3 regions of the Streptomyces sp. Qhu-G9 genome follow, and region 3 is predicted to be linked to each of the others. Evidence: riboswitches for the same ligand, from Rfam matches in the RefSeq annotation. Region 3 holds a riboswitch; each other region holds the start of a gene.
The links. Region 3 has a riboswitch for cyclic di-AMP ahead of O1Q96_RS40625 (LysM peptidoglycan-binding domain-containing protein). Riboswitches for the same ligand answer to the same signal wherever they lie in the genome.

Region 1 (7,698 bases), 1.3 Mb from region 3:
CCCGCGCAACCGGTACGCCGTGCACGCCGTGGGACGGTTCCTGCGCTTCTATCCGGAGCCGTGGAGCGGGGGCGAGCGGCTCACCCAGTTGGTGCTCATCGGGTCCGGCATCGACGCGCTCGCGCTCGGCAAGGAACTGGAGGCGTGCAGGGACGATGCCCCACACGCCGACGAGCGCAGCATGTGGGGCGTCCTGCGCTACGTACAGGAGCAGGAGCAGAGCTAGGAGCGGGGCTCGGGTCGGGGACGGTCGGGGCGGTGGACCCGACCGTCCCTCCTGCCTCTAGACCGGTCCTGCCACCACCGAGACCGTCTTCGCCAGTGAGACCCCCGAGCCGTCCCGCCGCGGGTCCATCTCCGGCAGGTCCGCGGGTGTCCCGTCCTTCTGAGCGGCGCGCGCCGGGGCGGGACCGGCCCATGCCAGGCTCAGGCAGTCCTCCCCCTTGAGGAACCGCTGGCAGCGCACGCCGCCTGTGGCGCGGCCCTTGCGCGGATACTGGTCGAAGGGCGTCAGCTTCGCGGTCGTCTGGACCGAGTCGTCCAGCGTGCCGCGCGAACCCGCCACCGTGAACACCACGGCGTCCACGGCCGGGTCGACCGCCGTGAACGAGATCACCTTGGCGCCGTCCGTGAGCTTCATGCCGGTCATACCGCCCGCCGGCCGGCCCTGCGGGCGGACCTGGGACGCCTGATACCGCAGCAACTGCGCGTCGTCGGTGATGAAGATCAGGTCTTCCTCTCCCGTGCGCAGCTCGGCCCCGCCGACGATCCGGTCACCGTCCTTGAGCGTGATGACCTCCAGCTCCCCCTTGTTGGAGGGATAGTCGGGGACCACACGCTTCACCACACCCTGCTGCGTGCCGAGGGCCAGGCCCGGCGACGACTCGTCGAGGGTCGTCAGACAGACCACCTGCTCGTCGTCCTCGAGGGCCAGGAACTCCGAAATCGGCGCTCCCCCGGAGAGGTTGGGCGCAGCCGCGGTCTCCGGGAGCCGCGGGAGGTCGATGACGTTGATCCGCAGGAGCCGTCCGGCGGACGTGACCGCGCCGATCTCGCCCAGCGCCGTCGCCGGGACGGCGGAGACGATCAGGTCGTGCTTGACACGCCGGCCCTCGCTCTCCCCGAAGGGGTCGCCGTTGGCCGTACGGGCGAGCAGCGCTGTCGACGACAGGAGGACCCGGCACGGGTCGTCCGCCACCTGCAGCGGGACGGCCGCAGCGGTCGAACCGGCGGACTCCAGCAGCACCGTGCGCCGGTCGGTGCCGAACTTCTTGGCCACCGCGGCCAGCTCGCCCGACACCAGCTTGCGCAGCTCGGCGTCCGAATCGAGGATGCCGGTCAGCTCGTCGATCTCGCCGTTGAGCCGGTCGCGCTCGGTCTCCAGCTCGATGCGGTCGAACTTGGTCAGGCGGCGCAGCGGCGTGTCCAGGATGTACTGCGTCTGGATCTCGCTCAGGGAGAAGTGCTCGATCAGGCGCTGCTTCGCCTGGGCGGAGTTGTCGCTGGAGCGGATGAGGCGGATGACCTCGTCGATGTCCAGCAGGGCGACGAGCAGACCCTCGACCAGGTGCAGCCGGTCGCGCTTCTTGGTGCGACGGAACTCGCTGCGGCGGCGCACGACCTCGAAGCGGTGGTCGAGGTACACCTCCAGCAGTTCCTTGAGGCCGAGGGTGAGCGGCTGGCCGTCCACCAGGGCCACGTTGTTGATGCCGAAGGACTCCTCCATCGGCGTCAGCTTGTAGAGCTGCTCCAGGACGGCCTCCGGTACGAAGCCGTTCTTGACCTCGATGACCAGCCGCAGGCCGTGCGCACGGTCGGTGAGGTCCTTGACGTCGGCGATGCCCTGCAGTTTCTTCGAGCCGACCAGGTCCTTGATCTTCGCGATCACCTTCTCCGGGCCGACGGTGAAGGGCAGTTCCGTGACGACGAGACCCTTGCGGCGCGCTGTCACGTTCTCGACGGACACCGTGGAGCGGATCTTGAAGGTGCCACGGCCCGACTCGTACGCGTCCCTGATGCCGGAGAGGCCGACGATCCGGCCGCCCGTGGGCAGGTCGGGGCCCGGGACGTGCTTCATGAGCGTCTCGAGGTCGGCTCCCGGGTGGCGGATCAGGTGCCGGGCGGCGGCGATGACCTCGCCGAGGTTGTGCGGCGCCATGTTCGTCGCCATGCCGACCGCGATGCCCGACGCGCCGTTGACCAGGAGGTTCGGATACGCCGCAGGAAGGACGGACGGCTCCTGCTCCTGGCCGTCGTAGTTCGGGCCGAAGTCGACCGTGTTCTCGTCGATCGACTCCGTCATGAGGGAGGTGGCGTCGGCCATCCTCGCCTCGGTGTACCGCATGGCGGCCGGCGGGTCGTCGTTGCCCAGAGAACCGAAGTTGCCGTGGCCGTCGACCAGGGGCAGGCGCATGGAGAAGGGCTGGGCCAGGCGCACCAGGGCGTCGTAGATCGACGCGTCGCCGTGCGGGTGGAGCTTACCCATCACCTCGCCGACGACACGGGCGCACTTCACGTAGCCGCGGTCGGGGCGCAGCCCCATCTCGTTCATCTGGTAGACGATGCGGCGGTGCACGGGCTTGAGGCCGTCGCGGGCGTCCGGCAGGGCTCGGGAGTAGATGACCGAGTACGCGTACTCGAGGAAGGAGCCCTGCATCTCGTCGACGACGTCGATGTCGAGGATGCGCTCCTCGAAGTCAGCGCCGTCGTCGGGTCGCGGGGTCTTCGTGCTGCGGCGGGCCATCGCTGCGGCGACTCCTTCACAGTCTCTGCCGGGGCATGAACGGGTTCTGACGGGCTCCATTGTGGACCGGCCCACTGACAACGCGGACCACGACCCGTCCGGACGGGCCTGACGGACCTCGTGCCCGACCTGCCAGGCCTGCCTCGTGGGAAGTGTCGCCGACGCAGCCCACGGGACCCGGAAGACGTGAGCCGAGTATCCGAACAGGTGTTGGAGAGCGCGAGCCCACCCGCCCGCACACGACTTCGGGAGCCGTGTGATCGCACGACCGTACAGGCTCCCGACGGCGGACGCGTGCTCGCTCTCGGCGTACGGGACGCGGGAACTTCGCCAGCTGTCCGCGCGCTTGCATACAGTGGCACGACTAGCAGGAATTGAGCAGTTTTCCGCGATCGAAGGGACGTACATGCCCATGGGTCACACGGCCACAGCTGAGGCCGGCTCCGGCGGCCTGACAGCGACCGAGCACCGCCTGGCCAACGGCCTGCGTGTGGTGCTCTCCGAGGACCACCTGACCCCGGTCGCGGCGGTGTGCCTCTGGTACGACGTCGGCTCGCGTCACGAGGTCAAGGGCCGCACCGGGCTCGCCCACCTCTTCGAGCACCTGATGTTCCAGGGGTCCGGCCAGGTCAAGGGCAACGGCCACTTCGAACTGGTGCAGGGCGCCGGCGGTTCGCTCAACGGGACGACCAGTTTCGAGCGCACCAACTACTTCGAGACCATGCCGACGCACCAGCTGGAGCTTGCCCTCTGGCTGGAGGCCGACCGGATGGGCTCGCTGCTCGCCGCGCTCGACGAGGAGTCGATGGAGAACCAGCGGGACGTCGTCAAGAACGAACGCCGTCAGCGCTACGACAACGTCCCCTACGGCACCGCTTTCGAGAAGCTGACCGCCCTCGCGTACCCGGAGGGCCACCCTTACCACCACACCCCGATCGGGTCGATGGCCGACCTGGACGCGGCCACTCTCGAGGACGCGCGCGCCTTTTTCCGCACCTACTACGCACCCAACAACGCCGTGTTGTCGGTCGTCGGCGACATCGACCCCGAGCAGACGCTCGCCTGGGTCGAGAAGTACTTCGGCTCCATCGCCGGCCACGACGGAAAGCCCGCCCCGCGCGACGGTTCGCTGCCGGAGAACATCGGTGAGCAGCTGCGCGAGGTCGTCGAGGAGGAGGTCCCGGCCCGCGCGCTGATGGCCGCCTACCGGCTGCCGGAGGACGGCACGCGCGCGTGCGACGCGGCCGACCTGGCCCTGACCGTCCTCGGTGGCGGCGAGTCGTCCCGGCTCTACAACCGGCTCGTACGCCGTGACCGCACCGCCGTGGCGGCCGGGTTCGGCCTGCTGCGCCTCGCCGGAGCGCCCTCCCTGGGGTGGCTCGACGTGAAGACGTCGGGCGATGTCGAGGTGCCGGTGATCGAGTCCGCCGTCGACGAGGAGCTCGCCCGGTTCGCCGAGGAGGGGCCCACGGCCGAGGAGATGGAGCGCGCCCAGGCACAGTTGGAGCGCGAGTGGCTGGACCGTCTCGGTACGGTCGCGGGCCGCGCCGACGAACTGTGCCGGTACGCGGTCCTGTTCGGTGACCCCCAGCTTGCCCTGACCGCCGTCCAGCGCGTCCTGGACGTCACCGCCGACGAGGTCCGGGAGGTCGCCAAGGCCCGCCTGCGCCCCGACAACCGCGCGGTGCTGGTCTACGAGCCGGTCGCCCCCGAAGAGGCCGAGGCCGCCGACGGCACCGACGCCGCCGCTGAAGACACCGACGAGGAGGCGGCCAAGTGACCGAGCTCGCCACGATGGACTTCCACCCGCAGCCCCAGGCCGGCGAGGCCAGGCCCTGGGCCTTCCCGGCACCCGAGCGCGGCGCGCTCGGCAACGGCCTGACGGTGCTGCGCTGTCACCGCCCCGGCCAGCAGGTCGTCGCCGTCGAGATCCTCCTGGCCGCCCCTCTGGAGGCCGAGCCGAAGGGACTGGACGGCATCGCCACGATCATGGCGAGGGCCTTCTCGGAGGGCACCGACAAGCACTCCGCCGAGGAGTTCGCCGCCGAGCTGGAGCGCTGCGGCGCCACGCTCGACGCCCACGCCGACCACCCGGGCGTGCGGCTCAGCCTCGAAGTCCCCGTCTCCCGGCTGCCCAAGGCGCTCGGCCTTCTCGCGGACGCGCTCAGGGCGCCCGCGTTCGACGACGGCGAGATCGAGCGGCTGGTGCGCAACCGGCTCGACGAGATCCCGCACGAGACCGCCAACCCGGGCCGCAGGGCCGCCAAGGAGCTCTCCCGGCAGCTCTTCCCGGCGACCTCGCGCATGTCGCGCCCCCGCCAGGGCAGCGAGGAGACGGTCACCGCGATCGACTCCGCGGCCGTACGTGCCTTCTACGAGAAGCACGTACGCCCCGCCACGGCCACCGCGGTCGTCGTCGGTGACCTCACCGGCGTCGACCTCGACGCGCTGCTCGCGGACACGCTCGGTGCCTGGACCGGATCGCAGGCCGAGGCGCGCCCCGTGCCGCCGGTGACCGCCGACGACACCGGCCGGGTGATCATCGTCGACCGCCCCGGGGCCGTCCAGACGCAGTTGCTGATCGGCCGCGTCGGCGCCGACCGGCACGACCGGGTGTGGCCCGCCCAGGTGCTCGGCACGTACTGCCTCGGTGGCACCCTCACCTCCCGCCTGGACCGCGTCCTGCGCGAGGAGAAGGGATACACCTACGGCGTGCGGGCGTTCGGCCAGGTGCTGCGCTCCGCCCCGGACGGGACGGGCATCTCGATGCTCGCCATCAGCGGCTCCGTGGACACCCCGAACACCGGCCCGGCGCTCGACGACCTGTGGAAGGTGCTGCGCACCCTCGCCGCCGAGGGACTGACGGACGCCGAACGCGACGTCGCCGTGCAGAACCTGGTGGGCGTGGCGCCCCTGAAGTACGAGACCGCGGGCGCCGTCGCGGGCACGCTCGCCGACCAGGTCGAGCAGCACCTGCCGGACGACTTCCAGGCGACGCTCTACCAGCAGCTCGCCGCGACCGGCACCGTGGAGGCCACGGCGGCCGCGGTGAACGCCTTCCCGGTGGACCGTCTGGTGACCGTCCTCGTCGGAGACGCCGCGCAGATCGAGGAGCCCGTCAGGGCCCTCGGTATCGGTGAAGTCAGCGTCGTGACAGCGGAGTAGGGACCGGCAGTCGCAGCAAGGACCGTCGGCAGGCCGGGGCCCGGGTGACTCAGGAGTCGCCCGGGTCTCTTCTTGCGCCGAGTCTCCTGTGGTTTGTCCGTATTGGTAGAGAGGTTGCCTGTCTGCCCTGTGGCATGCGCTACAAAACCCGTGATCCGTTTGTCTATTGAAAGTGGCGACGTTTAGCTTCAGTCCGGCTGTTCGTCAGGCAGTGCGCCGCGTCCGCGGCACCGGACAGTCATCGCCGAGTCCCCGTACGGCGCGAGCCAGGGGAGCCGGGGACCCATACGTAGTCCCTGGGGTGAATCGGACGCCCTTCCCGAAGGGGGTCCGTAGGAGACCTTCCTGCTCCGAACCCGTCAGCTAACCCGGTAGGCGAGAAGGAAGGAAAGGATCAGCCACTTCATGGCGTTCACTCGCGCCACCGGGAAGCACCGTCGTCCCAGCAGCATGAAGCGCGCGACCCGCAGGACGGTGGGCGTCGCCGCACTCGCCACCACCGGTGTCGTAGGCACTCTGGCCGCCCCGGCGTTCGCCGCCGAGAGCTCGGTCGAGCAGACCGGCCTCACCAAGGCCGTCATCATCGGCGACTCGGTCGCCGAAGAGATCGACGCGCAGGCCGCCGCCCAGCAGCAGGCCGCCGACGAGGCCGCCGCCCGCGAGAAGGCCGAGGCCGACGCGAAGAAGCGGGCCGAGGAGGCCGCGGCGAAGGCCAAGAAGGAGCGCGAGGTCAAGGTTCGTGCCGCCCGCGAGGCCGAGCGCAAGCGCCTCAACGCGTACGTCTCGCCGATCACCGGTTCGTACGTCTCCACCGGCTACAAGGCCGGCGGCGCCGTCTGGTCCTCCGGCAGTCACACCGGCATCGACTTCCACGCCGCCAGCGGCACCGCCGTGCGCGCGGTCGGCTCCGGCACCGTGGTGGAGGCCGGCTGGGGCGGCGCGTACGGCAACCAGGTCGTCATCAAGATGACCGACGGCACCTTCACCCAGTACGGGCACCTCTCGTCCATCGGCGTCTCCGTCGGCCAGACGGTCACTCCGGGACAGCAGATAGCCCTCTCCGGGGCGACCGGCAACGTCACCGGAGCGCACCTGCACTTCGAGGCGCGCGCGACCGCGGAGTACGGGTCCGACATGGACCCCGTCGGATACCTCCGCTCGCACGGCGTGAACGTCTGACGGCACGACGCGTCGGCGCACCTCCGTCGAAGGCCCTGGCTCATTGAGCCGGGGCCTTCGCGTGCTCCGGGGCCTTCCGGGCTTCTTCCCGACCGTTCCCGGTCTCTTTCGCACCGGACGACTGCCTGTTCAGAGACGTGATGTGTCCAAAAAATAGCCATGGATTCCGGGCTGCCATCGGAATTTCCCGCTCACTGCAATAGAGTCACCGAACAAGCGTCGATCGACCGCGTTTCGCGGGGATTAAGGCGGAGGTCCGGTCATGCGTATTCCCGCGCGCTCGGTATGCACGGCGATTCGTGACGACATCGTCGCGGGTGTCTACGAGCGCGGCAGCCGGCTCACCGAAGAACTGCTCGCGCGTCGTTACGGCGTCTCGCGGGTCCCCGTGCGCGAGGCGCTGCGCACACTGGAGGCGGAGGGCTTCGTGGTCACCCGCAGACACGCGGGCGCGTGCGTGGCGGAGCCCACGGAGCAGGAGGCCGCGGACCTCCTGGAGATGCGCATGCTGCTGGAACCGCTGGGTGCCGCCCGTGCCGCGCAGCGCCGCACCGAGGCGCACCTCAAGGTGCTGCGCGGCCTGGTCAGACTGGGCCAGGAGCGGGCCAGGA
Region 2 (7,698 bases), 5.6 Mb from region 3:
TGCCAGGTGTCCCCGTGATAGCCGCCGCGCCAGGTCAGCAGGCGCTGCTTGCCCGGCCGCCCGAGCGAACGCCAGTGCTGGAGGCACATCTTGACCGCGACCTCGACGGACACCGATCCGGAGTCGGCCAGGAAGACATGCTCCAGTCCTTCGGGGGACATGTCGACAAGACGCTTCGCCAGCCGTACGGCGGGCTCGTGGGTGAGCCCGCCGAACATCACATGGCTCATCCGCCCGAGCTGGTCGCGGGCCGCCTCGTTGAGCGCCGGGTGGTTGTAGCCGTGGATCGCCGACCACCAGGAGGACATGCCGTCGATCAGCTCGTCCCGGGCGCCGGCCAGCCGCAGCCGCACCCCGCTCGCCGACTCCACGACAAGGGGTTCCTGCCGGCCGGGCATGGGCCCGTAGGGATGCCAGACGTGCCGCCGGTCGAGCTCCAGGAGTTCGGGCACGGAGAGGCCCAGGACGTGCGGGTCAGGCATTGGGGGCGAGATCCGTTCCGGCACCGCGGCGGCGTACCGCGACCAGGTCCGTACGGGCCTCGGCGGGAACCCGCGTGCCTGCCGGGGCCGGCTCGGCGGCGGCCGGACCGCAGGGGCCGCATCCGCCGCCCTCGTGCGAGCCGCAGCCCGCGTCCGCCTCCGCGTGCGAGCCGCATCCGGCCTCGGCGCGGGAACCGCACCCCGCGCCCGCCGCGGCCCGGTGCTCCGGGAGCGTCACCTCGCCGGCGCCCTCCACCTCGAACCCGGCGTCCGCGATCATGTCCAGGTCCGCCCTGCCCGCCTGTCCCTCGCTCGTCAGGTAGTCACCGAGGAAGATCGAGTTGGCGAGGTGCAGGGCGAGGGGCTGCATCGTACGGAGATGCACCTCGCGGCCGCCCGCGATCCGCACCTCGGCGTCCGGGCAGACGAAGCGGACCATCGCGAGAATGCGCAGACAGCGCTGCGGGGTGAGGTTCCACTCCTTGGCGAGCGGGGTGCCCTCGAACGGGATCAGGAAGTTGACCGGGACCGAGTCCGGGTCGAGCTCCCGCAGGGCGTACACGACGTCGACGAGGTCCTCGTCGCTCTCGCCCATGCCCGCGATCAGCCCGGAACAGGCGGACAGACCCGCGGCATGCGCCTTCTGGACCGTGTCCACGCGGTCGGCGTACGTGTGGGTGGTGGTGATCGCCTCGTACGTCCCCTCGGACGTGTTGAGGTTGTGGTTGTAGGCGTCGGCGCCCGCCTCGCGCAGCCGCTCGGCCTGGCCGTCCGACAGGAGCCCGAGGCAGGCGCACACCTCCACGCCGTCGTGCCGGTCCTTGATCGCCTTGATGGTGTCCGAGACCCGGTCGACGTCCCGGTCGGTGGGACCGCGTCCGCTCGCCACCAGACAGACCCGCTTGGCGCCGCCCGCGAGCCCGGCGGCCGCGGCCTCGGAAGCCTGGTCGGGCTTGAGCCAGGTGTACTTGAGGATCCCGGCCTTGGAACCGAGCCGCTGCGAGCAGTACGAGCAGTCCTCGGGGCACAGGCCCGACTTCAGGTTGACGAGGTAGTTGAGTTTCACCCGCCGGCCGAACCACTGCCGGCGTACCTTGCCGGCCGCGGCCACCACATCGAGGAGTTCGTCGTCGGAGGTGGCCAGCACGGCCAGCGCCTCGTCGCGGGTCGGCAGCTCGCGCCGAAGCCCCTTGTCCACCAGCGTGTTCAGCAGGTCCATGAGGTCCGATCCTGGCCTATCCGACCGCACCGGGCCAAGGAGGGACCGGACAACAGAGACGGTTCGAGGTGTGGGTATTGCCACATCATGGCCCGCTGGTGGTCCGGCTAGGGTCTGTGCGTTGCCTACAAAAGGCCGTGGGGGCCGCCGGGCGGAACGTCATGTGCCGGCACTCCATGCAACACCCGCACACCCGCACCTGATGGCCCGGAGGACACATGGCGCGATCGCCGTTCGAGTGGATCGACGAGCAGGCGAGGGCGCGCCACCGGGCCGGACTGGTCCGCACCCTGCGTCCGCGCCCCGCCGACTCCGCGCTGCTCGACCTCGCGGGGAACGACTATCTGGGCCTGGCCCGGCACCCCGAGGTCACGGAGGCCGCCGCCCGGGCCGCCCGCACGTGGGGCGGCGGCGCCACCGGCTCCCGGCTCGTCAGCGGCTCCACGGAACTACACACGGAACTCGAACGCGAGCTGGCCGGATTCTGCGGCTTCGAGTCCGCCCTCGTCTTCTCCTCGGGGTACGCGGCCAACCTCGCCGCCGTCACCGCGCTGGCGCCGCACGGCTCCCTCATCGTCTCCGACGCCGGCAACCACGCCTCGCTGATCGACGGCTGCCGTCTCGCGCGCGGCACCACCCAGGTCGTCGCCCACGCGGACCCCGAGGCGGTACGCAAGGCGCTGGACACGCATGCCGGGCCCGCGATCGTCGTCTCCGACACGGTCTTCTCGGTGGACGGCGACGCGGCCCCGCTGGCGGGCCTGGCCGCCGCCTGCCGGGCATCCGGCGCGGCCCTGGTCATGGACGACGCGCACGGTCTGGGCGTCCTCGGCGACGGCGGCCGGGGTGCCGCACGGGCGGCGGGACTCGCGGGTGCGCCCGACGTCGTCACGACCGTCACGCTGTCGAAGTCGCTCGGCAGCCAGGGTGGTGCCGTCCTCGGACCGGCCCACGTCATCGACCACCTGGTGAACGCGGCCCGCACCTTCATCTTCGACACCGGTCTGGCCCCCGCCGCGGCGGGCGCGGCCCTGGCGGCCCTGCGTCTGCTGCGCCGGGAGCCGGAACGGGCCGCCCGCGCGCGTGCGGTGGCGACGGCTCTGTACGAACGGCTGACGGCCGAGGGACTCGAAGCCGTACGGCCGGACGCCGCGGTCGTCTCCGTGCGCGCTCCCTCCCCGGAGCAGGCGGTCCGCTGGGCCGCGGACTGCCGTGCTGCGGGACTGGCCGTCGGCTGTTTCCGTCCCCCGTCGGTACCGGACGGCATCTCACGGCTGCGGCTCACCGCCCGCGCGGACCTCACCGACGGACAGCTCGACCAGGCCGTGCGCGTGATCATCGAAGCGCGGCGATAAAGCCCTCCCAGGCGGCGGGGGCGAAGAGCAGGGCGGGGCCCGGCGTGTTCTTGGAGTCCCGTACCGCGAGCAGACCGGCCCACGGGCCGGAGCCGGGACGGGCTGTCTCGACGCAGTTGTTCATTCCCGTGCTGCGGCTGCTGCGCTGCCACCGCACACCGTGCAGATGAGTGCTGGAAGGTACGTACCGAGGCATGGCGGGCATGGTGCCTCCTTATGCGCCGTCAGCTACACCGGCGATGAAATCCAACGTGTCCTCGGGCGAAAGGGCGTGGACCTGAAGGGAGTCGAAGGCCTCGCTGTAGGCCTGGAGGTCTTCTTTCCGTTCGAGGTAGAGGCTACTCGTCAAGTGGTCGAGAACAACCACATCCAGATCAGATTTGCTCGGAAACGAAAAAATAACGAAGGGCCCGGTGACTCCGATGTGGGCCCCAACTCCGAACGGCAGCACCTGAATCCGCACGTGGGGGAGTTGCGCGGCCTCGCGGAGCCGCTCCAACTGCTGTGCCATGACCTCCGGTCCGCCCACCGTTCGCCGGAGCACCGCCTCGTCGAGGACGGCGCTCAGCCGGAGCGGTGGATTCGAACGCAGGACGTCCTGGCGTGCGAGGCGCACCTCCACCAGGGCGTCGACCTTGCTGTCGGGCGCCCCGTCCACGGCGGCGCGCGTCACCTCACGGGCGTACTCCGGTGTCTGCAGGAGCCCCGGCACGACGGAGTTCTCCAGCGTGCGCATCACGCCGGCCTGCGACTCCAGACTGATGAAGTCGCTGTAGGTGGACGGCAGAAGCCCCCGGTAGGCCCGCCACCAGTGCTGCCGGCCGTCGTCGTCAGAGCCCGCCAGTGCGACGAGCAACTCGTGCAGTTCCACGTCCCGGACGTCGTACGCGTCCAGGAGCAGCCGTACGTCCGCGGGCTTGACCCCGCTGCGGCCGGTCTCGATCCGGCTCACCTTCGACTGGTGCCAGCCGACGAGCCGGGCCGCCTCACCGCTCGTGAGGCCCGCAAGGGCACGCAGGGCGCGCAGTTCGGCGCCGAGTTTCCGTCGGCGCACCGCGGGACCGTACTGCATGGCCGTCTCCTTCCGACCGTCGCGCCGACGCTATGACGTCCGGCATCACGCCGACGGTAGAGGACGAATCGGCGGCCCGCCCAAATACGGTCGGCGGTCGTAGAGTTCACCGCTTCGAGCGACAGATATATGCATATCTTGGTGGATCGGCACCGTGAACGGCGAGGTAGTGGCACTCTGGCGCAAGCACCAGTCCGGGACCGTACTCGAATCAACCGCTTCGTGTCGGACTCCGGTCCCGTGGGGAAAGGGACGACGTCGCCATGGCAGACCACCAGGAAGCATCCGTCACTCTGCCGAGCGATCCCGCCTCGGTCCACGCCGCCCGCACGTACGTCACCGACGTCCTGGCCGAATGGGGGCTTCCGTCCGGCTCGGAGGCCGCCGACACCGTCCGGCTCATCGTCTCCGAGCTCGCCACGAACGCCGTCCAGCACACGTTCGGGCAGTCACCCACCTTCACGGTGGACATCGCGCTCGACCGTGACGAACAACTGCGCATCGGCGTGACCGACAGCCACCCGCGCTTCCCCAAGCGACTGCCCGCGGCGGTCCAGCAGGACAACGGCCGCGGCATGGTGATCGTCCGCTGGCTCACCGTCGAGTGCGGTGGCAAGCTCACGGTCCGGCCCACGAGGGAGGGCGGAAAGACGGTGTCGATCATGCTGCCCTGGACCGTTCCGGTGGCGCCGGTACCGGCGGACTGAACCTGTCCCCTCCGAAGCCGGGAACGCCGGCCTGAGCTACCCGTCCTCCGAGCCGTCCTCGTCCTTCCCGTTCGCGCCTTTGACGGTGGCGCGCTTCACCAGGTAGGGCATGACGGCCCACAGGCCGGTGCACACGAACAGAGTGGCCGAGCCCGCGGCGATACCCTCGGCCCGGTCCACCGCCACGTCCACGACGAGCAGGACGGAGCCGGACAGGGCGAGCGCGAGGGCGGCCATGCCGAGCTGCGCGAGATGCGACGACACGTGCACGACCTGAGGCTTGGCGCCCTGCTGGAAGAGCCGGCGGTGCAGTGCGGCGGGGGCAGTGAAGAGGGTCGCGGCCAGAACGGACAGCAGCAGCGTGGTGACGTACGTGGCGCGCTGCATCGCGTCGAGGGAGGGGAACCGCGGGGTGAAGGCGAGGGTCAGCAGGAAGGCGAAGAGGATCTGTACGCCGGTCTGCGTGACCCGCAGCTCCTGGAGGAGCTCGTTGAAGTTGCGGTCGGCGCGCTCGAGTCGGGTCTCGTTGCGCTCCTCGTGGTGGTGACGTTCGGCCATAGCTGAACAAGTAACCGTTCAGCCGCGAATATCACGCCACGGCCCCTCACGGGGTGGCAGCGGCGATCGCCGCTGCCACCCCGGGGGCAGGTCACCTCACCCGGCCGTACCAGACGCTCTTCGTCCAGATCTTCTGGAGCTTCACCACTTCCCCGGTCTTCGGGGAGTGCCAGATCCGTCCCTTCCCGGCGTAGATGCCGACGTGGTAGACGTTCCGGCCGGAGTGGAAGAAGACGAGGTCCCCCTGCTTACGCTTCGAAGCGGAGATGTGGTTCGTCTTGTTGTACTGCGCCGCGGCCGTTCGGGGCAGGCTCTTGCCCGCCTTCTTGAACGAGTAGAGCGTCAGGCCGGAGCAGTCGAAGCGCTTGGGCCCCACCGCTCCGTACTTGTAAGGGGAGCCCTTCTTCGAGGCCGCCACCTGAAGTGCCTTCGTCGCGGGTGTGGCCGCTTCCGCACCGGACGCGAAGCCCGGGGCCACAATGCCGCCGCCGACAGCGGCGATGGTCAGAGCCGATGCGGTACCGGCCCTGGTGAACAGCGACGGGACACGATTGAGCGCAGTCATGCGCAACCCTTCGTCAGCCGCCTGTGAAGGATGACCTGTCGGATTCGGGCTGGCGAAGTTGCCCGGCCGCTGCTGCGGCTTCACCCCAAGGGCTGCTCGGCCCGGTCATGGCGTGACCGTTCCGGCGACCCGTCGTGCTTGGGTCCTCCACTCCTGCCGATCCACTTCTGTCGACCTGTCATCCGGGCGGCGGCAGGACTCGGCGTCCGCCCGGATCGCCCCGCCGCTTGTGGCGGGGTCTTGTCGTCGGAAGGGATCTTGACGCACTGATGTCCCAAAAGCCGAGCGGAATCGGCGATTTGTGGGCTTACTCACCACTCACCCGTTCGGGTGGACAGCCCTTTCCATTGAAGGCGTCGAGAGGGCGGGGGACCCCCGTACCAGCACCGGAACGGGTTGTTCCGCCCTGGTGGTGCGCGTGCTGCGCAAGTTCCGGGGGCCTGAAGAAGCAGCCCCGTCTACGCCATCCGGGGGTACACCGTTTGGTCCGATTCAACCCTTGCCCGGACGCCTCGTCAGATGCCCGTGTGACGCCGGGCCGGTGGCTGTGCGTCAGGTGCCGGAGCCGGGCGGCAGGGCGACCCGGCCCGCCCGGCGCTCACCGTCCAGGACGCGCAGGGCCCGCGCCAGGGTCGGCGCGTGCACCTCGTGCTCGCCCCGCTGGTGCATCAGCGTCAGGGCGTCGCGCAGTGCGGTGGCCCTGCCGACCAGGGCCTGGGCCGCACGCAGTCCGCGGTAGGTGTCCCCGGAGTGTGCCGGGTTGATCCGGCCGAGCAGGTCGACCACCTCCAGGTAACGGTCGATCAGCTCGGCCTCGGCCCGGGTCAGCGCCGGCAGCGGGGGCAACTCGGGTGGGAGCACCGGCGGTTCACCTCGCGCCGGGTGTGCCGAAAGCCGCTCGGCGGCTCGGGACGATCCGGTCGATCAGGCCGTACTCCAGCGCCGCCGGGGCGTCGAGGATCTTGTCCCGCTCGATGTCCGCGCTCACCTGCTCGCGGCTCCGGCCCGTGTGCAGCGCGAGCATCTCCTCCAGCCGGGTGCGGGTGCGCAGCAGTTCGTCGGCCTGGATGGCCAGGTCGGACGCCTGCCCCTGGACGGGCTCGGAGAACGACGGCTGGTGGATCAGCACGCGGGCGCCGGGCAGGGCGGACCGCTTGCCCGGGGTGCCGGCCGCCAGCAGTACCGCCGCGGCCGACGCGGCCTGGCCCAGGCAGACGGTCTCCACCTCGCAGCTGACGAACCGCATCGTGTCGTAGACGGCCGCCATGGCGCTGAAGGAGCCGCCCGGGGAGTTGATGTAGAGCGAGATGTCCCGGTCGGGCGCCTGGTACTCGAGGTGCATGAACTGCGCCATCACGTCGTTCGCGGACGTGTCGTCGATCGGCGTGCCGAGAAAAACGATCCGCTCTTCGAGGAGCTTGGAGTACGGGTCCATGGTCAGCGTCCCCGAACTGGTGCGTTCGGTGAACTGGGGCAGGACGTAGCGGGCGGACGGTCGGGTCATGACACACGCCTCCTCCGGGTGAGGTTCTGTAAAAACGTACAGGACGTACATGACGTGATGATGGGCCCGGATTCTAGTGATCCATATATCACAGCTGGTCAGCCCCTGTTTACGCTGATCGTGAAGCAGGCTTCTCTTATGTTCATCTGGTGTGTTCAGGCAGCCGTGTCGTCCTGGAAGCCGAGCAGAACCGTGAGGTGATCGGAGGCGGCACGCAGGTCCTCGGGGCTCGGATG
Region 3 (7,698 bases):
CCCCAGCACCGCCCGGACTCCGCGCAGGAGACGTACGAGCAGTTGTTGCCGCTGCTCCCCGCGCGCGGGGTCCCGACCGGCGGCCCGCTCGATCCCACCCGCCCCTTCCTGCGCCCGCACGCCCCCTGGCCGGACCGCGCCCGCACGCCCGCGGCGCAGCCGCAGGCCGCGCCCGCCGTCGACAAACCCGATGTCGCGGGAGCCGTCGACGAGGTCAAGCGCCTCCTCGGCGAGGGCCGCATCACCCAGGCCGTCGACATCCTCGGCCAGATCCTCCCGGCCGCCGCCGCCCAGCACGGCGAGCACTCACCGGTCGTCCGCACCCTGCGCAAGCAGTACGCGGCCACGCTCATGGACGACGGCCAGTACCGCCGCGCCCTGCCCGAGCTGCGCCGCCTCGCCGACGAGCGGGCCACCGAGGCCGGCCAGGCCGACCCCCAGTCCCTGCGCTTCCGCTACGAGGCCGCCCAGTGCCTCGAACAGCTCGGCGAACCCGCCGCGGCGCTCGCCGAGTACCGCGCCCTGCTGCCGTACTACGAGAACCAGTACGTCGCCCAGGACGCCGAACTGTCCTTCGAGGTGCGCCGCCGCATCGGACACCTGCTCCTCGCCCTCGGCGACCGGGCCGCCGCCCACGACACCCTGGCCCGGCTCCAGTACGACGTCGAAAGGCTGCGGGGCCCCGGCCATCCACTGGTCGCGGAGATCAGCCGGACCCTCCAGTGGCTTGGCCAGGTCCGGGGCTGACGCCTTCCGCCGGGGCGAGCGGCCCGATCCCGGCCCACGGGGACGCGCCGGTCGAGGTCACCGCCCGCAACCGCCGTGGCGCGTGAGGATGGAGACGACTCCGCAACGGTGCCCGAAGTCCAGGCGAATCGTTGGGTCGAATGGGTGGCCGAGAGCCGGTCCCCTGCCTACCATCGATCACCGCAAGACTTTGTGCACCGCCGCACAATCTCCTACAGGAGGTTCTCCTTGCACCGCCGCCGTCGCACCGCGCTCCTCCTCTCCGCCGCACTCGTCACCGCGGCCCCCCTCCTCGCCGCCTGCGGCAACGACGCGCACCCCGGTGCCGCGGCCGTCGTCGGCGCCGACCGCATCACGGTCTCCCAGCTGGAGAACCGGGTGAACGAGGTACGGACCGCACAGCGGGCCGCCACCACGGGCGAGGCGCAGTACGAGCAGGCCATCGCCAAGTCCGGCGGCCTCACCCGCGACACCCTGCACGGCATGGTCCTCGACCGCGTCCTGCACCGGGCGGCCAAGGACGCCGGTGTGACCGTCACCCGCAAGGAGATCCAGCAGGCCCGCGCGGGTCTGGAACAGCAGGCGGGCGACGCCAAGGCACTGGAGGTGGCCTGGCTCCAGCAGTACGGGGTCCCGCCGGAGCGGCTCGACGACAACCTCCGCGTCCAGATCGAGGCCCAGAAGCTGGCCACCGCGCTCGGCACGGAAACCAGCCGGCCCGCCTTCTGGAAGGCGCTGTCGGAGGCGTCCAAGAAGCTGGGCGTCGACCTGAACCCCCGCTACGGCACCTGGGACGTCGAGAAGAGCAGCCGCGTCGACGCCAAGCTGCCGTGGCTGCGCGAGGTCACGTCGGCGGGAAGCCGGGAATCGGCCTAGCCCCGGGGCGCCCCCGCGCCGTCCACAGTCATGACCATGTTGTCGGCGGCGTGGGTTACGTTCGGGGTGTGAACGCATCCAGCCCGGGGCGCATCGTCCTGCTCACCACCAGCCACCGCGTCGCGCCCGGACTGCTGTCCTGGCCCGCATGGCAGGCGCTGCACGGCGCCGACCGCGTCCTGTGCGCGGACGGCGCGCACCCCCAGCTGCCGTACCTGCGCGAGGCAGGCGTCCAAGTCGACGAAGTCGCGCCGGACGCCCAGGAGCTGGTCGACGCCTGCGCCGGAGGGCACACGGTCGCGGTGGTCGCCACCGGTGAGGGCGAACCGCGCCTGACCGACGGCCTGGCCCGCCTCGCCGGTACGGGCCGCGTCCCGATGCCCGACCTCGAACTGCTCCCCGCCTCCTACGACCTGCCGGGCGCCCGGCTCCTCGACCTCGTCCAGGTCATGGACCGCATCCGCGTCGAGTGCCCCTGGTCGTCCCAGCAGACCCACAAGGGCCTCGCCAAGTACGGCATCGAGGAGGCGTACGAACTCGTCGAGGCCATCGAGGAGGGCGACCGGCACGAGCTGCGCGAGGAGCTCGGCGACGTACTGCTCCAGGTCGTCTTCCACGCCCGGATCGCCGAGGAGGGCAGCCCGGAGGACGGATCGGAGCCCTTCTCCATCGACGACGTGGCGGCCGGCATCGTCACCAAGCTGATCCACCGCCATCCGCACGTGTTCGGCGACGAGAGCGCCTCGACCCCCGAAGAGGTCAAGGAGCACTGGCTGCGCACCAAGGCGGTGGAGAAGCAGCGGACGTCCGTCACGGAAGGCGTCCCCCTCGGCCAGCCCGGCCTCGCGCTCGCCGCCAAGCTGGCGTCCCGCGCCCGCACGGCGGGCCTCGAGGTCGCCCTGCCCCGGGGCGAGGGCGTCGGCTACGAACTGCTGGCCCTGGCGGTGCGGGCCGAGGAACAGGGCGTGGACCCGGAGGCGGCACTGCGCGCGGCGGCGCGGGTCTACCGGGACGCGATACGGGCCGGCGAGGCCTGACCGTCCGGCCCCGGAGGGCGGGCGCGGGCCGTGCAGACGCCGGGCGGGCTCACGTCACCCCTGCCGATACCGTCGAGGGGTGACCGAAACACCTGCCGAGCCGCCCGCGGGGGATCCCGCCCCCGAACTCTTCACCTGGGAGTTCGCCACCGACCCCTACCCGGCGTACGCGTGGCTGCGCGAACACGCGCCCGTGCACAGGACGAAGCTGCCCAGCGGAGTGGAGGCCTGGCTGGTCACCCGGTACGCGGACGCCAAGCAGGCCCTCGCCGACGCCCGGCTCAGCAAGAACCCCGCGCATCATGCCGAGCCGGCGCACGCGAAGGGCAAGACGGGCATTCCGGGGGAGCGGAAGGCCGAGCTGATGACGCATCTGCTCAATATCGATCCTCCGGACCACACCCGTCTCCGGCGGCTCGTCAGCAAGGCGTTCACGCCCCGGCGGGTCGCCGAGTTCGCGCCCCGGGTCCAGGAGTTGACGGACCGGCTGATCGACGGGTTCGCGGAGAAGGGGGAGGCCGACCTCATCCACGAGTTCGCCTTCCCGCTCCCCATCTACGCCATCTGCGATCTCCTCGGCGTCCCGCGCGAGGACCAGGACGACTTCCGGGACTGGGCCGGGATGATGATCCGGCACGGGGGAGGACCGAGAGGCGGCGTCGCCCGGTCGGTCAAGAAGATGCGTGGCTATCTCGCCGAGCTCATCCACCGCAAGCGCGAGGAACTCACGGACCGGCCCGCCCCGGGCGAGGACCTCATCTCCGGTCTCATCCGGTCCTCGGACCACGGCGAGCACCTCACCGAGAACGAGGCCGCGGCGATGGCCTTCATCCTTCTGTTCGCTGGTTTTGAGACAACCGTGAACTTGATCGGGAACGGCACGTACGCGCTGCTCACCCACCCCGAGCAGCGCCGACGGCTGCAGGGCTCACTGGCGGCCGGGCACACGGACCTCCTGGAGACGGGCGTCGAGGAACTGCTTCGCTACGACGGGCCCGTGGAGCTGGCCACCTGGCGTTTCGCCACCGAACGGCTCAGCATCGGCGGGCAGGACATCGCCGCCGGAGACCCCGTACTCGTCGTGCTCGCGGCGGCCGACCGCGATCCCGAGCGGTTCGGGGATCCCGACACCCTCGACCTCTCCCGCCGTGACAACCAGCACCTCGGTTACGGCCACGGCATTCACTACTGCCTCGGCGCGCCCCTGGCCCGGCTGGAGGGCCAGACCGCGCTGAACACGCTCCTGACCCGCCTCCCCGACCTGCAACTCGCGGTGGATTCGGCAGATTTGAGGTGGCGTGGGGGGCTCATCATGCGGGGATTGCGCACGCTTCCGGTGGAGTTCACCCCGGTCGCGAAGTCCTGAGAGGGCCGTCACCGAGCCTGACGAAACATGAGACGCCGTCAACTTTGTGATCTTCACGTTATCCGCCCTGCATCGACTTGTGACAAGAGTTCGAGTGCCTATACGTTCACCCATCAATGCGGCTGGTCCCACCCGTCGCAGCAGTCGCAAACGGCAGCATCCGCTTGCCCTTTGCGCATTCCCTGCTGTCACCTGAAAGGCCATCGCATGCTCTCCGGGAACGGTCGTCACCGTCGCCCCCGCCAGGCTCCGGCGCTCCTCGTCGCGGCGGGCGTGACCGGATCGGCCATCGCGATCCCCCTGCTCGGCGCGTCCGGTGCGAGTGCCGCCAGCGGTACGACCTGGGACGCGGTCGCGGAGTGCGAGAGCGGCGGCTCGTGGAGCGCCGACTCCGGCAACGGCCTCTACGGCGGACTCCAGATGAGCCAGGAGACGTGGGAGGGGCACGGCGGTCTCGACTACGCGCCGAGCGCCGACCAGGCCAGCCGCTCGCAGCAGATAGCCGTCGCCGAGAAGGTCCTCGCGGCCAAGGGGACGAGCGCCTGGGCGACCTGCGGTCTCGTCGCCGGCCTGACGCAGGGCTCCGACTCGGCCGACGTCGACACGGGCCTCGCCGAGGACTCCGCCAGTCCGTCGCCCGACCCGGACGCGACAAAGAGTGACAACAGTACGAAGTCCGACTCGTCCGCCGACAACGGTACGAGTTCCTCGAACGACTCCGGTAGCGACGCCGACGCGGACGCACAGGATTCGGACAGCTCTTCCAAGGGCAGCGCGGCGAACGGTGACGATTCGGACAAGTCGTCCCGCAGCGGCGACGCTTCGGCGGACGCGGGCGGATCCGGCCGCCATCGCGGCGGCAGCGCCGACGACGCCGCCGGTGCCCGCGGGGGCGACTCCACCGGCCGGCACGCCTCCCGCGGGGACAGCACCTCGCGCGTCGCGACCGAGGACGGCTCGTACGGGGTCCACTCCGGGGACAGTCTCTGGAGCATCGCCGACTCCCTTGACCTCAAGGGCGGGTGGCGCGCGCTCTATGCCGCGAACGAGGAGACCATCGGCTCCGACCCGGACCTCATCCTTCCCGGTCAGAGGCTCGACCTCGGCAGTGAGCCCGCGGCGAGCAAGTAGTGACCAAGGCGCCGAATCGGGCGAAAACCAGCGGTAGTTCGCGCTGAATGTCCGGTTTGGTGAAAGTGAGACATGGATCTCAAGAGCCTGATCGTCTTTGAAATCCGGTGGATTCCGTGTCTACGGTCGTGACCGCTCGCCACTCGTGAGCCCCGACGGTCGCAACGCCGAATCCTGCCAACGGCCGTACGGGAACAGTCGTCGCGTCAAGCGCCGTAGGCAGGAGCGGGGGACCCAAGGTAAGTGCCGGGCCCGGTCGTCGAGACCAGGTACGGCTTGGGGTTAAGCCGCGTGACAGCAGTGTCGCGCGGCCGGGCAACTCACTCGGCCCGAACCCGACAGCTCACCTCGCAGGCGTCGGTGAGGGGATCACTTCATGCTGCTTTACCGCAAGGGCAAGCACCGCCGCCCGTCCAAGGCCACCCGCATCGCCACGCTGGCCGGTGTCACCACCGCCGCCGTCGCCGTCCCGCTGATGGGCGCCACGGGAGCCTCCGCCGCCACCGCCTCCGAGTGGGACGCCGTCGCCCAGTGCGAGTCCGGTGGCAACTGGTCGATCAACACCGGCAACGGCTACTACGGCGGCCTGCAGTTCTCGGCCTCCACCTGGGCCGCGTACGGCGGCACCTCGTACGCCTCCACCGCCGACCAGGCCTCCAAGTCCCAGCAGATAGCCGTCGCCGAGAAGGTCCTCGCGGGCCAGGGCAAGGGTGCCTGGCCGAGCTGTGGCGTGGGCCTCTCGGGTGCCTCGACCGGCGGTGGCGCGGCCCCCTCCGGCTCGGGCGACTCCGGCCAGAGCACCTCGCAGTCGCAGCAGCAGGACTCGCAGTCCTCCGAGCAGCGTGCCTCGCGCTCCCAGGAGCGTTCGACCGCGAAGAAGACCGTCGAGACCCCGACCGGCAAGAAGGTCGAGAAGGGCGACGGCGAGTACAAGGTCGTCAAGGGCGACACCCTCAGCGAGATCGCCACGAAGGAGAAGGTCAAGGGCGGCTGGCAGAAGCTGTACAAGCTGAACGACGACATCGTCGACGACGCCGACTTCATCTTCCCGGGTCAGCAGCTCCACCTCAGCTGACATCCGGCGGCCGCGACCCCCACTTCGACCGTGCGGGCGCCCTGTCCCGGCCGAGGCCCTGGCCGCTCAGCCTCGGCCGGAACTGAGGCCCGCCGTCGAATCGCGGCTGAACCACAGCGCCCTCACATCCGTGTCCCCCATAGTGGAGGTCTCGTGAGGGCCACCCCCGTCCCCCACGGGCTCCCCGCCCCGGTGCGTGTTCCCCCGTACGCACCGGGGCGGGGCTTTTTTCGTTCTCGCTTTGTTCCGTTCGGAAACAATTTACTCTCGGTTCTGTCCAGGGGACGGTCGAAGGCCGGTCGATCCCCGGCGGCCGGTTAGGCTCGTCCCGCAGGGCCACCCCAGGCCTGCGCCCAACCGGGCCCCTTCGGCCCGGCGTAGCTTGCGTCACATCCCAGAAGGAGATGCTCGTGCCGTCCATCGACGTCGTCGTAGCCCGGGAAATCCTGGACTCCCGAGGCAATCCCACGGTCGAGGTCGAGGTCGGCCTCGACGACGGCAGCACGGGTCGTGCCGCCGTCCCGTCCGGCGCCTCCACCGGTGCCTTCGAGGCTGTTGAGCTCCGTGACGGAGACCCCAACCGCTACCTCGGCAAGGGTGTCGAGAAGGCCGTCCTCGCCGTCATCGAGCAGATCGGCCCGGAGCTCGTCGGTTACGACGCCACCGAGCAGCGCCTCATCGACCAGGCGATGATCGACCTGGACGCCACCGACAACAAGGGCTCGCTCGGCGCCAACGCCATCCTCGGCGTCTCCCTCGCCGTCGCCCACGCGGCCTCCGAGGCCAGCGACCTGCCGCTCTTCCGCTACCTGGGCGGACCGAACGCGCACCTGCTGCCGGTCCCGATGATGAACATCCTCAACGGTGGGTCGCACGCCGACTCCAACGTCGACATCCAGGAGTTCATGATCGCCCCGATCGGCGCGGAGTCCTTCTCCGAGGCCGTGCGCTGGGGCGCCGAGGTCTACCACACCCTCAAGAAGGTGCTGAAGACCAAGGGCCTGTCCACCGGTCTCGGTGACGAGGGCGGCTTCGCCCCGAACCTGGGCTCCAACCGCGAGGCCCTCGACCTCATCGTCGAGGCCATCAAGGAAGCCGGCTACACCCCCGGCACGCAGGTCGCCCTCGCGCTGGACGTCGCCGCGTCCGAGTTCTACAAGGACGGCAAGTACGAGTTCGAGGGCAAGTCCCGCTCGGCCGCCGAGATGACCGAGTACTACGAGGAGCTCGTCTCCGCGTACCCGCTGGTCTCCATCGAGGACCCGCTGTACGAGGACGACTGGGCCGGCTGGAACGTCATCACCGAGAAGCTGGGCGACAAGGTCCAGATCGTCGGCGACGACCTCTTCGTCACCAACCCCGAGCGCCTCGCCCGCGGCATCGAGGAGGGCTCCGCCAACGCCCTGCTCGTCAAGGTCAACCAGATCGGCTCGCTCACCGAGACGCTGGACGCCGTCGAGATGGCC

Region 1: linked by a shared signal. The riboswitch ahead of O1Q96_RS34945 (M23 family metallopeptidase) and the one ahead of O1Q96_RS40625 (LysM peptidoglycan-binding domain-containing protein) in region 3 are both predicted to bind cyclic di-AMP.
Region 2: linked by a shared signal. The riboswitch ahead of O1Q96_RS15855 (C40 family peptidase) and the one ahead of O1Q96_RS40625 (LysM peptidoglycan-binding domain-containing protein) in region 3 are both predicted to bind cyclic di-AMP.

What each region holds. Positions count from the first base shown of each region.
Region 1 is NZ_CP114283.1:7,447,302-7,454,999, reverse strand. Features, by position in the region: gene O1Q96_RS34965 (CobW family GTP-binding protein) at 1-226, shown strand, start outside; gene O1Q96_RS34960 (DNA gyrase/topoisomerase IV subunit A) at 284-2,743, opposite strand; gene O1Q96_RS34955 (M16 family metallopeptidase) at 3,150-4,523, shown strand; gene O1Q96_RS34950 (M16 family metallopeptidase) at 4,520-5,908, shown strand; cyclic di-AMP (ydaO/yuaA leader) riboswitch at 6,141-6,301, shown strand; gene O1Q96_RS34945 (M23 family metallopeptidase) at 6,314-7,087, shown strand; gene O1Q96_RS34940 (GntR family transcriptional regulator) at 7,350-7,698, shown strand, end outside.
Region 2 is NZ_CP114283.1:3,181,577-3,189,274, forward strand. Features, by position in the region: gene O1Q96_RS15820 (adenosylmethionine--8-amino-7-oxononanoate transaminase) at 1-482, opposite strand, end outside; gene bioB (biotin synthase BioB) at 475-1,701, opposite strand; gene O1Q96_RS15830 (8-amino-7-oxononanoate synthase) at 1,920-3,056, shown strand; gene O1Q96_RS15835 (DUF397 domain-containing protein) at 3,037-3,261, opposite strand; gene O1Q96_RS15840 (helix-turn-helix domain-containing protein) at 3,271-4,128, opposite strand; gene O1Q96_RS15845 (ATP-binding protein) at 4,392-4,835, shown strand; gene O1Q96_RS15850 (DUF6328 family protein) at 4,872-5,393, opposite strand; gene O1Q96_RS15855 (C40 family peptidase) at 5,485-5,958, opposite strand; cyclic di-AMP (ydaO/yuaA leader) riboswitch at 5,962-6,141, opposite strand; gene O1Q96_RS15860 (hypothetical protein) at 6,511-6,819, opposite strand; gene O1Q96_RS15865 (ATP-dependent Clp protease proteolytic subunit) at 6,827-7,462, opposite strand.
Region 3 is NZ_CP114283.1:8,765,597-8,773,294, reverse strand. Features, by position in the region: gene O1Q96_RS40650 (serine/threonine-protein kinase) at 1-747, shown strand, start outside; gene O1Q96_RS40645 (SurA N-terminal domain-containing protein) at 976-1,623, shown strand; gene O1Q96_RS40640 (nucleoside triphosphate pyrophosphohydrolase) at 1,674-2,660, shown strand; gene O1Q96_RS40635 (cytochrome P450 family protein) at 2,740-4,026, shown strand; gene O1Q96_RS40630 (transglycosylase family protein) at 4,234-5,157, shown strand; cyclic di-AMP (ydaO/yuaA leader) riboswitch at 5,359-5,529, shown strand; gene O1Q96_RS40625 (LysM peptidoglycan-binding domain-containing protein) at 5,534-6,232, shown strand; gene eno (phosphopyruvate hydratase) at 6,643-7,698, shown strand, end outside.